Regions from separate parts of the Thioclava sp. NS-SX20 genome, predicted to be linked through region 2. Evidence: riboswitches for the same ligand, from Rfam matches in the RefSeq annotation. Region 2 holds a riboswitch; the other holds the start of a gene.
The links. Region 2 has a riboswitch for cobalamin ahead of AC2ISB_RS16910 (ABC transporter substrate-binding protein). Riboswitches for the same ligand answer to the same signal wherever they lie in the genome.
Positions count from the first base shown of each region.

Region 1: linked by a shared signal. The riboswitch ahead of AC2ISB_RS06000 (energy-coupling factor ABC transporter permease) and the one ahead of AC2ISB_RS16910 (ABC transporter substrate-binding protein) in region 2 are both predicted to bind cobalamin.

Region 1 is NZ_CM170816.1:1,203,936-1,209,547, forward strand. Features, by position in the region: gene AC2ISB_RS05980 (MBL fold metallo-hydrolase) at 1-352, shown strand, start outside; tRNA gene AC2ISB_RS05985 (tRNA-Asn) at 423-497, shown strand; tRNA gene AC2ISB_RS05990 (tRNA-Asn) at 534-608, shown strand; gene cobF (precorrin-6A synthase (deacetylating)) at 1,931-2,695, opposite strand; gene AC2ISB_RS06000 (energy-coupling factor ABC transporter permease) at 2,814-3,479, opposite strand; cobalamin riboswitch at 3,534-3,752, opposite strand; gene cobA (uroporphyrinogen-III C-methyltransferase) at 3,829-4,563, opposite strand; gene AC2ISB_RS06010 (cobyrinic acid a,c-diamide synthase CobB) at 4,560-5,612, opposite strand, start outside.
Region 2 is NZ_JBXXRY010000003.1:280,224-285,835, reverse strand. Features, by position in the region: gene AC2ISB_RS16925 (cell wall hydrolase) at 1-63, opposite strand, end outside; gene AC2ISB_RS16920 (D-amino acid dehydrogenase) at 146-1,396, opposite strand; gene AC2ISB_RS16915 (FUSC family protein) at 1,530-3,548, opposite strand; cobalamin riboswitch at 3,797-3,994, shown strand; gene AC2ISB_RS16910 (ABC transporter substrate-binding protein) at 4,096-5,124, shown strand; gene AC2ISB_RS16905 (FecCD family ABC transporter permease) at 5,145-5,612, shown strand, end outside.

The sequences.
Region 1 (5,612 bases), on a different replicon from region 2:
CTCTCCCCCCGATGGCGATCTGGCCTCCTATTTCGCCGCGCTCGACCGGCTCGATTCACTTGCCCCGCACCAGCTTCTGGCCGGACATGGCGCGCCAATCCTTGCCCCGCGCAAACGGATCGGCCAGTTGCGCGCCCATCGCCTTGCCCGCCATGCCCAGATTGCCGAGGCCACACACGCAGCCCCCGTCTGCGCCACAACGCTCGCGCGGCAGATCTATGGCGATCTGCCTCCCCGCATCCTGCAAGCCGCAACCCGGAATTGTCTGGCCCATCTCATTGACATGATGGAAAAAGATGAGCTTTCGGTGGCAGGTCCCATCACCGATCAGGCGATTTTTCAACGAAGATGAATTTCTGCCAAAAAAACGTCATTTAGCCTCTTGCATGCCCGAAAACCCGTCGCTATACAGCGCCACATGTTCCGGCGTAGCTCAGCGGTAGAGCAGTTGACTGTTAATCAATTGGTCGTAGGTTCGATCCCTACCGCCGGAGCCAACATCCCGTCATCTGGGTCAAGATGAAATACCGTGTTCCGGCGTAGCTCAGCGGTAGAGCAGTTGACTGTTAATCAATTGGTCGTAGGTTCGATCCCTACCGCCGGAGCCATTCTTCCAAGAATGAATTATAAAACAGAGTGTTAGAAAATTTTCTTCACTCTCTTTTTCATTAATTCGACCTCTGTGCCCACGCATGCGTCCCTTTTGTCCGCTATTGGCAATAGCAATGCGTGGTGTCTCACTATCGTAAAACTGGACTCTCATAATCTGGATGGCGCCCGAAACTCGTGCGAAGAAAAGAGGATCCGAGGTCCGCGAGAAGCTGATGGCAATCCGCTGCAATACGCCGACCGTCGACATGAACTCTTGGCCTACGACACTGATCACGCCCGCAGCTTCACAGGCCGTGATGACTTCGAGAGTGTCAACAGTGTCATAGACTTCGCAGAATATCATAACGACAGGATCAGTCGTGGTGGAACGCGTCCACATAGGCACCAAGGCGAAGCTGCCGAATGCCTACCCTGCACACTCACGTCAGGTCAGTAGGTTTCGTAAGCAGCACCGTCATCATACCCGTTACTGCCGACAATCGCATCAGCAGTTGCGATAACGTCCGTCAGGCACTTCGACATGAGATAGGAGACGATGTGCTTTCGACGAGAGCGGACACCCCGCTGCCATCCGTCGTACACCCGCTCGTGAAACTGTCACCGACAGACATCACCTTGCACCGACAGGCCACCAGTAGCGTACGGTCTTTGCGAGGGTGAATTTCACGGGGGGGCTTCTTAAGGGGGATTGGGGCAATTCGGGGAAGCGCACAAACCGCCGTCGAGGAACTCGGAAGCCGGACGGGCTCAAAGCGGATGTTCGCCCTCGGCGGTCAGAGCGCAAAGGATGGCGGGACCTGCACTAGCAGAAGGCGGGGGATCGGCCCTGTTATGGTTAGAAAAAGAAATCCAATATGTTTTGATCAGTATATTGGGTCTATTTATCCCCTTAGCACAAATATGTGTAATTGTCTTATGATATCTCCGCATATCGCCTGCGCGCAAATGCGGATTGTGCGTTAGGCAGATCAATTTATAAAACGGCCTAGCTTACGAAAGTAGGCTGAAAGCGTAACGAGTTTCCTTTTAATCCGGATACTGTTCGAAAATCCGGTTGCTTGGCTTCGGGATCGGCTCCTCTCGTTCCAGAAGTGGATGCCCTTTCGATGACGCGGCCAAGCACAGTAGCGTGTTTTACGAGTGCAGGTTCTCAGGGTTCGTACCGTTGGGCCAGTCGGCCTGCGGTATCGACCTTTTCCTGATCCTTCCGATATGCGTCCCTCAGATATGCGGTGTCGAGCGCGGTTCGAGCGTGGCCCATGCCAGGCAGGGACCACGCGCCAATCGCCCGGGGGCGATAGTTTCCCGCCTTCCTGCCTCAGGCGCTGTGCCGTGTTTTGCGCATCAGATAGATATCCATGATCCAGCCGTGGGTTCTGCGGGCCTCGGCGCGGGCCTTCATGATCTGCGGTGCCATGCGCGAGAGCGGGCCGCTCAGGCGGATTTCTTCTTTCATACCGGCATAGGCGGACCACCAGATCTCGAGACCTTCCGGGTCGAGAGCCTCGAAGGCTCCGCCCTGATCCAGCATTACGACAACTGTCCCGATGCCTTCGGGCCAGCCCTCCTGGCGCAGCTTGCGCCCGGTGGTGATGGCCACGGCCGCACCGATTTCGTTCAGCGGGATCGCGTGGCCCGCAGTCATCGCCTGTATCGCGGTGATCCCGGGCACAACGCTCAGCTCGAGCGGGGTAGCGCGCGCCACCCTTTCGGCAATGCGCAGGGTGCTGTCGTAAAGCGACGGATCGCCCCAGACCAGAAACCCCGCGCGCCCGCCTTTTGGCAAGGCCGCGTGCAATTCGCGCTCCCAGATACGGGCAATGTCGTCATGCCAGTCATCGACCCTGCGACGGTAATCGGGTTGGGCGGGGTCGCGCACCGGCAACCGGAATTCGCGCAGCTGTGGCCCCTGCGTGCCGGTGACCCTGGCACAGATCGCGCGGCGCGCTTCGGCCAGATCGTCTTTCCCGGGGCCCTTGAGCGGGATCAGGATCACATCGCAGGCCCTGATCGCGTCAATGGCCTGCAAGGTCAGATGGTCAGGATTACCGGCCCCGATCCCGATCAGCGACAGATGGAACATCCTACTCCCCCGAAAGATGAAAAGCGCGCCCCTTGCGGAACGCGCCTTGTCTTTAACAGGTTGGAACGGGGCTCACCAGTTCTTCGCCCCGTTTCTTCTGCGAAACCGTCGCGCGGCCTCAGGCGGTATAGACCCGCGAAAGCACGAAACGGTTGCGCCCGATCGCCTTGGCACCGGCCAGAACGGCCAGATCGATCAGCGGCTCCAGCAGGATCACCGACATATAGGCAATGCCGAAGGTCGCCACATTTGCCAAAGACGCCGCCGAGACGCCCTCGCCATAAAGGACCCAGAACGCGACCCAGGCGACAACGCCCCCCTGATAGGCGGTCGAAAGTGCCAGTGCCTGACGATAGGTGATATCGGCATAGGCCGTGTGAGGCGCGATGAGACGTTTGGCCAGTGCCGAAAGCGCAAAAAGCGGGACCAGCAGCGTGGTGACGTTCATGAAATATTGCGGCAGATCGAAGGGGGCAAAGAACAGCCCCTGCAGCAGCAGCCCCATTGCCAGACCGATGGCCGCCGGCACAAGGCCCAAAGTCAAAAACAGCGTCGAGCCCAGAATCAGGTGGACTTCGGACACGCCGACCGCGTGATGCGGAAAGACTTCGAAAAACACGAAAACGGCAGCGGTGGCCGCAACGGCGCGTGCCAGCGTGACCGGCAGATCGCCAAGATGGAGGGTTTTGATCGCCTCGCGGGTGACATAGGTGGCCGCGCCTGCGGCGGTGGCATAGCTCAGAAACAGTTTGGCGCCCGTAACGACGCCCGGTTCGATATGCATAGCGGTATCTCCCTGCCGTCGACCCCGACGGCGTGATTGATGGAACAGACAGGGCTTGCGCCCCGACGCACGGCAGGTCTCCTGACTTGCGGTTCATCGCCATCGCGCCGCCTTCCCCCGATTTCGGACCGGAGTGGCTGTCAGGCGCGGACTCGCCGCTTACAGTTGCGGGGGCAGTTCCGGATTTGGCGCCTGATGGCTACACCGCACCGGATTCCCTTTTCATCCGGCAACACCTCTTGGCTGCCGGAAACCGTCTCTCCGGTTTTGAATAAGCAAAGGGCTCAGGTCAATAAGACCTAAGCCCCGAGCGGAAATTTTTTCTCTATAGCTGTCTCGGATTCGCGTCTCAGGCGGGGGCAAGCGCCCCGTAAAAGATCAATGCCGGTTTTTGCGACACGGCTCCGGCGGATAGTTCCGCCGTTATCTTGGCCGCCAGCGCGCGCATCGTGCCGCGCCAGATCACCTCGTCGGGATGGGAAATCGATTCGGCCATCAGCGCCGGAGTGTCCAGATCCAGCCCCGCCTCGGCCAGCCGCTCGGACAGCGCAACAAAGGTCCGGCGTGCCATATAGACCGCCGTAACGGCCTGCGGATCGGCCAGCGCGGCCATATTCATCTCGTCGGGCAGAGCCCCCGTGACATCATGGCCGGTGACAAATTGCAGCCGCCGCGCCGTCAACCGCCGTGTCAGCGGGATTTGCGCCGCCGCTGCCGCCGAAGAGGCCGCCGTCACCCCGGGAACGATCTCGAAGGCGATCCCCGCCGCACGGCAGGCGGCCAGTTCTTCTTCCAGCCGCCCGAAAATACCGCAATCGCCGGATTTCAGCCGCACCACCTTGCCGCCGCTGCGGGCATGGTCGACCAGAAGGCGGCTGACATGGTCCTGTTTCGGCGAGGGGCGCCCTGCCCGCTTGCCAACGCCGATCAGGTCACAATCGGGGCGTGCAAGATCAAGGATCGGTCCGGCAGAGAGATCATCGAACAGGATGGCGTCGGCCTGCCGGATACGGTCGGCGGCGCGCAGGGTCAAAAGCTCCGGATCCCCCGGACCCGACGAGACGAAACTGACGAAACCGCTCATGCGACCTCCGAAATCAGGTGAAAGAATGTCCCGCTGACATAGCCCCTGCGCGAGCCGGTTTCCACCACCGATGCACCCGCCGCATCCACCACCTCGGCCAAAGGCAGATCGGGTTGCGCGAGGATGGTCGAGAAATGGAACTCGTGCCCGCGCAGCTTCTGGCCTGCCGCCAGACCGGGGATGGGCGCGGCCAAGGTGGCCAGCCGGTAGCCCAGATGCATCTTGCGCGCCGCATAGGATGTCTCGAGCCCCAGCAATCCTGCCATCTGGTGGCGGTGCCCGTCCTTATCGACAAGCCCTTGCCCCAACACCATATAGCCGCCGCATTCGCCATGCACGGGGCGGGTTCCGGCCAAAGCCGTCAGACCCGCCAGAAAACGCCCGTTCGCAGCCAGACGCCCTGCATGCAATTCGGGATAGCCACCGGGCAGCCAGACGCAATCGGCGCTTGGGTCGGGGGCCTCATCCGCCAGCGGCGAGAAGGGCATGATCTCGGCCCCTGCGGCGCGCCATCCTGTTACAAGATGCGGATAGAGAAAGGAAAATGCCTGATCCTGCGCAAGCGCGATGCGTTGTCCGGGCGGGGGAACGGGGCGTCCGGCCCCTGCGGGACATTGCGTCGGTGCGGCCAGTTCACGGATCTGCGCCAGATCCAGATGGGCGGTCACCAGATCAGCCATCGCGTCAATCTGTGTCTCAAGCTCGGGGCGCTCGCTGGCCTGAACCAGCCCCAGATGGCGCGAGGGCATTTCAAGCCCCCTGACCCGCGGCAGGCAGCCCAGACAGGGCACAGCCGCTGCGGCCAGACCCTCGCGCACCATCGCCTCGTGACGCGGGCTGGCCACGCGGTTGACCACCACGCCCGCCACCCGCACATCGGCGCGCAGCCGTGCAAAGCCCAAGGCCACCGCGCCGACCGATTGTGCCTGACCGGATGCATCGATCACCAGCACCACGGGCCAGCCTGTCAGCGCCGACAGATCCGCCGCCGTCCCGCGCGCCGTAGCCCCGATCGCGGTGACCCCGTCAAACAACCCCATCGCGCCTTC
Region 2 (5,612 bases):
CAGAAATCCGGCGCAGGTCAGTGTGAAGACCACAAAAAACGGGGAAGCGGCGCGTTGGGGCAAGATGGTTTTCCGTATGAAAGCAGTCCAGAACCTGCCGGATAATTTACGTCGGCCCGCTATCGGGGCGCAAGCGGTGCAACGATTATTTTCGCACCCTGTAGGGGGCTGCGGAAATCGGGCTCGGGGTGCCGCTGACCAGATCGGCCAGCAAAGCCGCCGCGCCTGCGGCCATTGTCCAGCCGAACGTCCCGTGACCGGCATTGACATAAAGCCCCGCAAGGGCGGTCTCTGCGATGAACGGCAGATTGGTCGGTGTGGTGGGGCGCTGACCGGCCCAGAATTGCGCCTCTTCGGCCACATAGCTGTCGGGGAACAGGCTTGCCAGCGACAGGCGCAGGGTTTCCAGATGGCGTCGGGTCAGCTCTTGTCGCCCGCCTGCAATCTCGGCGATGCCCCCCACGCGGATCGTGTTCTCCAGCCGTGTCAGCGCCACTTTATAGGTGTCATCCAGCACGGTGGATTGCGGCCCGTAGGCAGGTATGCGCAGCGGCACCGTCATCGAATAGCCCTTGAGCGCGGCAATCGGCAGGTCCAGCCCCAGCGGGGCCAGCAGGGCTGGTGTTTCGTGACCGGTGCAGAGCACCACCCGTTCGGCGCGCAGCGCCTCGCCCTGTTGGTCCAGCGCTCCTCTCACATGGCCGTTTTCCACCAGAAGGCCGGAAACAGGGGTGTCATAGCGGATCTCGCCGCCCCGTGCGACAAAGGCGGCGGCAAGCTGTCTGGTGAAAAGGCAGCAGTCACCGGTTTCGTCCTGCGGCATGTAAAGCCCGCTGACGGGCGGTGTTGCGGCCCGTTCCAGCCCCGGTTCCCTGGCAAGGCAGCCCGCGCGGTCCAGCACCTCATAGGGGATCTCGCGCTGATCCAGATAGTCGGTATGCAGGCGCAGATCCGTCAGGCTGACGGGATGGCGGAACAGTTGTAAGGTCCCGCCAAAGCGCTGTGCATAGTGCAGTGGCACAGTGTCGCGAAGGCGGGCCATCATCGCCTGACTATAGACCGACAGGGCCATCATGGCCTGAATATTGGCCGTGTAGCATTTTGCGCGGCACTGGCGCAGGCTGGCCAGCATCCAGCGCAGATCACGGCGCGACAGAGGGGGGGATATCGCGAAAGGCGTGTGGGTCTGTAACAGCCGTCTGGGCAGTTTGCGCCAGATTTTGGGGGCGGGCCAGGGCGCGGTATAGCCGGGGGTGATCATCCCCGCATTGGCGTGGGATGTGCCCTCGGCGGCGGTGCTTTGGCGCTCGATCAGGCAGACATCATGGCCTTGCTCTTGCAGCGCCCATGCGCTGGTCGTGCCGATCACACCTGCCCCGATCACCAGAATTTTCATCGTCCTTGCCCCAGATATCCACGGTTTCTCGGGCGTATCTTCGCCTCCGGCGGGCCGATGGCGAGAGAAATCCGGCGTGATCGCCGGATTTGCAGGGAGAGGGTCGGACGTTTGCCTAGCAAAAAGGCGCCGCTCAGGCTTTCAGATAGAGGTCAAGCCGGTTTTGCAGCAACTCAAGCGCCTTGCGCAGGTCCGTGGGCGAGGTCTGCGCGGGCAAAGCGGGCAGGGAGGCATCGCCCGCATGGCGGATGGCATCGGCGAAAGACTGCGCGGTCTGCCGGAGCAGATGCTCTTTCTCGGGATCGGCTTCGGGCGAGATCAGCGCATGGGTGGTCACCGCCCCCGCCAGCACCCGCAATGCCCCCAGAACATCGCCCGCCGCGTTCAACTGGTCGGCACCGCGCCGCCCTTCCATCAGCTTGCGCTGGCGGATGGTCTCGGCATTGGTGCTTTCCAGTCCGGCCTGACGACGCAGCGCATCGACCGGCTCGGGCAGGCTCGTGCTGCCCACGGCGGCGGCGGCATAATCCATATTCGCCTGCACGGCCTGCGCCAGAATATCGCGGAAATGCGGCTCGGCGCGTCCGGGCCAGAGGGTCGCCCCAACGACAAAGGCGATGACCGACCCCAGAATATTGTCCAGCGCCCGCGAGAGGGCAATGCCGTGATTGGGCATGACCAGCTCGGTCACCAGCACGAAGAGCGCGCTGACCCCGATGGTGAAGATTGTATAATTGACCCGTTTGAACGCGATGGTGATTGCGGATGTCGGGATAATGACGGCCAGAAGGGGCAGTTGCCCCGGCGACAGGGCCAACAGGCCAGCGGCAAAAAGCCCCCCCGTAATCGAGCCGAGCACCCGTTCCAGCATGCGCGGCCATGTGGTCGAGAGCGCGGGCTGTAGCACCACAATGGTGGCCATCGTGGCCCAGTAGAAATACTTCATCTCCAGCGCCACACAGACCAGATAGGTCACCACCACTGCCACCGTCAGACGCAGGGCATGGCGCAAGGTCGCATCGGGGATCTGCCGCCAGCTTGGGCGCGGCGTGCCGTCCTGCTGCGGCGCGCTGCCCGACAGGCTCTCGCCGCGCAGATGTTCGGCAAAACGCAGGAAGGCTTCGGCCAGATTGCGCACCACGGCCTGACTGCGCGCACCGGCGCGGTCGGCAGCGCGGGCAAGATCTTCGGCTTCCCAGACCAGCCGCTCGGGATGGGGATGGCGGGTCATGGATTGCATCTGCGCCTCGCTGAGCAGGGCGCCGATACGGGCCAACTGTTCGCGAAGGGGGGCTTCTTCCTCGGGGCTCAACGGATCGCTGAGCATATGGTCAAGGGCAATCATGGACGCAAAGATCCGGTCGGCGCTGCCCAGTTCTGCCATGAACTGGGTATGGCCATTGCCCAGACCAAGGATCGTGCCGCGCGCGCGTTCGATGGCGGCCCGCAGCGCGCGACGGTATTCGGGTTCTGCCGCCCCGAGGATCTCTTCGCGGCCCAGACGTGCGGCCATGGCGCTGTTCATCTCGGCCAGACGGGTGAAGACCGAAGCGATCGCGCGCCGTGCCGGCCCCTGCGAACGCAGTTTCCAGATCCAGAAACTGAACACCAGCGCCCAGATCCCGCCCACGAGGAACGCCCCCGCCAGATGGAGCGAGGCGACCGGATCATTGGGAAACCCGACGGCGACCCCGCCCACCACACAGATGAGCGTGCCCGATTGGGCCCCGCTTGGTCCGAAGATGCCGCCCAATGCCGGCAGGAAGATCAGCGGGATCAGCGTCAGGCTGGCATAAAGCGGGCCAAGCCCCGCGCTGGCCGCACCGAGAAAGGCGGCAAGGGTTCCGGCGGTCACGAAGGCGCCCATTGCGCGGATGCGGGTCCGGTCGCGCCCGCCCGGATCGCAGAGGCAGACCCAGAACGCTGCGAATGCCGCCCAAAGCAGCTTCGGCTCGCCGCTGGCGGCGGCGGTCAGCACCATCACCGCAAAGGCCAGCGAGGCGCGCAACCCTTCGGCGACACCAATGAATTCCGGCACCATGCCGATGGAATATCCCTCGAGCCGCCGCGCCATACGGTAGATCAGCGAACGATGGGCGGCGGGAGACGGCGGCCTGCCATTCTCCGGTCCGGTAAAAAGCGGCGAGGCCATGCGCGGAATGCTCCCTTTAGGCTTTAGGCAGTCTTGCTGCCATTTTAGGCTGCAAGCGCGGGGAATTAAATGGGCAAAACTGTCGCGCAGGGACTGGGAGGGTCGGGCTGGCCTTGGTGCAACAGCTGGCGGTTCGGGGCGGATTGCGCGCAAGCGCCCCTTGCGGGCGGCTCCTTTCGGCATTTGGCGTGCAGAGAGCGGCATTGCGCAGTTGGGGGCTTTGGCCGCTTGACCTCGGGGCGCGGGGATGACAAACACATCGCGTCGGTATCCGAGAGGATATAATAGGGAATCCGCCCCGTGGGACCACGGGAACCGGAACTGCCCCCGCAACTGTAGGCGAAGAGCCGGACCGGAATCCACTGAGGCAGGCATTGACTGCTTTGGGAAGGGCGGTCTGGCGATGAGGCGCCAGTCAGGAGACCTGCCGACATCGGATTTTCAAACCGGACGGGGTGTGTCGGTGGGTTGTCTCCCTTCGCCCTGCGGGGCGGCGGATCCGTCATCCCATATGGTGCTTTCCGGTCCTTCTGAAGGAATTGGGCATATGAGATTGATTTTACCGGCCGGTCTGGCACTGCTTTTGGGCAGCACGCCGCTTTGGGCGCAAACGCCAGCACAGACGGGGGCTACGCAGTATCCGCTGGTGCTGGAAAATTGCGGCAAACGCCTCACGATCGAGGCGGCACCGGAACGCGCGGTGACGATCGGACAGTCGGCGACCGAGATCCTCTATTCGCTGGGGCTGGCAGGAAAGGTCAAGGGCACCTCGGTGTGGTTCAATCCGGTGCTGCCGCAATTTGCCGATGTCAATGCGACGATCCCGCGTCTGGCCGATAACGATCCCAGTTTCGAGAGTGTTCTGGCGCAGAAGCCGGATCTTGTTGCGGTGCAATATGAATGGCATGTCGGGCCGAGCGGTATTGTCGGCACGCGCGAGATGTTCGACGATGTCGGGGTCAACACCTATATCATGCCCGCCGATTGCGACACCAAGGACAATTCGACCGGTGGCGACGGCACGCGGGTCGGGGCCTTTGCCCCCGAGCAGGTCTATAAAGGGATCACCCAGCTTGCCGAGATTTTCAACGTGCAGCCCGCAGGCCGGACATTGGTATCGGCGTTGCAGGCGACAGAGGCCCAAGCCGTGGCGCGCGCGCAGGCGCTGGACCTGCCTGAAGGTCTGTCGGCCGTTTTCTGGTTCTCCTCGGCGGATCTGGAGCTGGACCCCTATGTGGCCGGTCGTCTTGGTGCGCCGGGCTATATGATGGGTAAACTTGGCATCCGTAATGTGATCGAGTCGGACGAGGAATGGCCTACCGTCGGCTGGGAGACCATTGCCAAAGCGGATCCGGATGTGATCGTGATCGCCAAAATGGACCGGCGCCGCTTCCCCGCCGATGATGTCGCGGCCAAGATGGACTTTCTGAAGACCGACCCTGTGGCAAGCCAGATGAAAGCCGTGCGGGAGGGGCATATCGTGGTCATGGATGCCCATGCGATGAGCGCGACCATGCGCAGCATCTACGGGCTCGACAGCCTGTCGCAAGCGCTTTCGGATATGACCTTCGAATGAGCGCCTCCGCCGCGCCTTGGATGGTCTGGGGGGGCATCGCGCTGGTCCTTGCGGGCACTGTGCTGACAGGGGCGGCCATTGGCGAGACCCGCCTACCGCTGGCCACCGTCTATAAGGTTCTGGCCAATCATCTGTGGCAGGCGGGCTATCCGCTGGACCGCATCGATGCCGGTATCATCTGGAGCTACCGTCTGCCCCGCGCCATTGTCGCCGCCAGTTGCGGGGCGGGGCTGGCCTTGACGGGGGTGGTCTTGCAGGCGCTTTTGCGGAACCCTCTGGCCGATCCCTATCTGATGGGGCTTTCGGCAGGGGCTTCGACCGGTGCGGTGCTTGTCAGCGTGGCGGGTATCGGCGCGGGCGCCGTGTCGATGTCTGCGGGGGCATTGGTCGGGGCGCTGGCCGCCTTCGGGGCGGTGGTGGCGCTGGCCCATGCCATTCCGGGCGGCGGGCGCGGCAATCAGGGGGCGGCGGCCATCATTCTGGCGGGG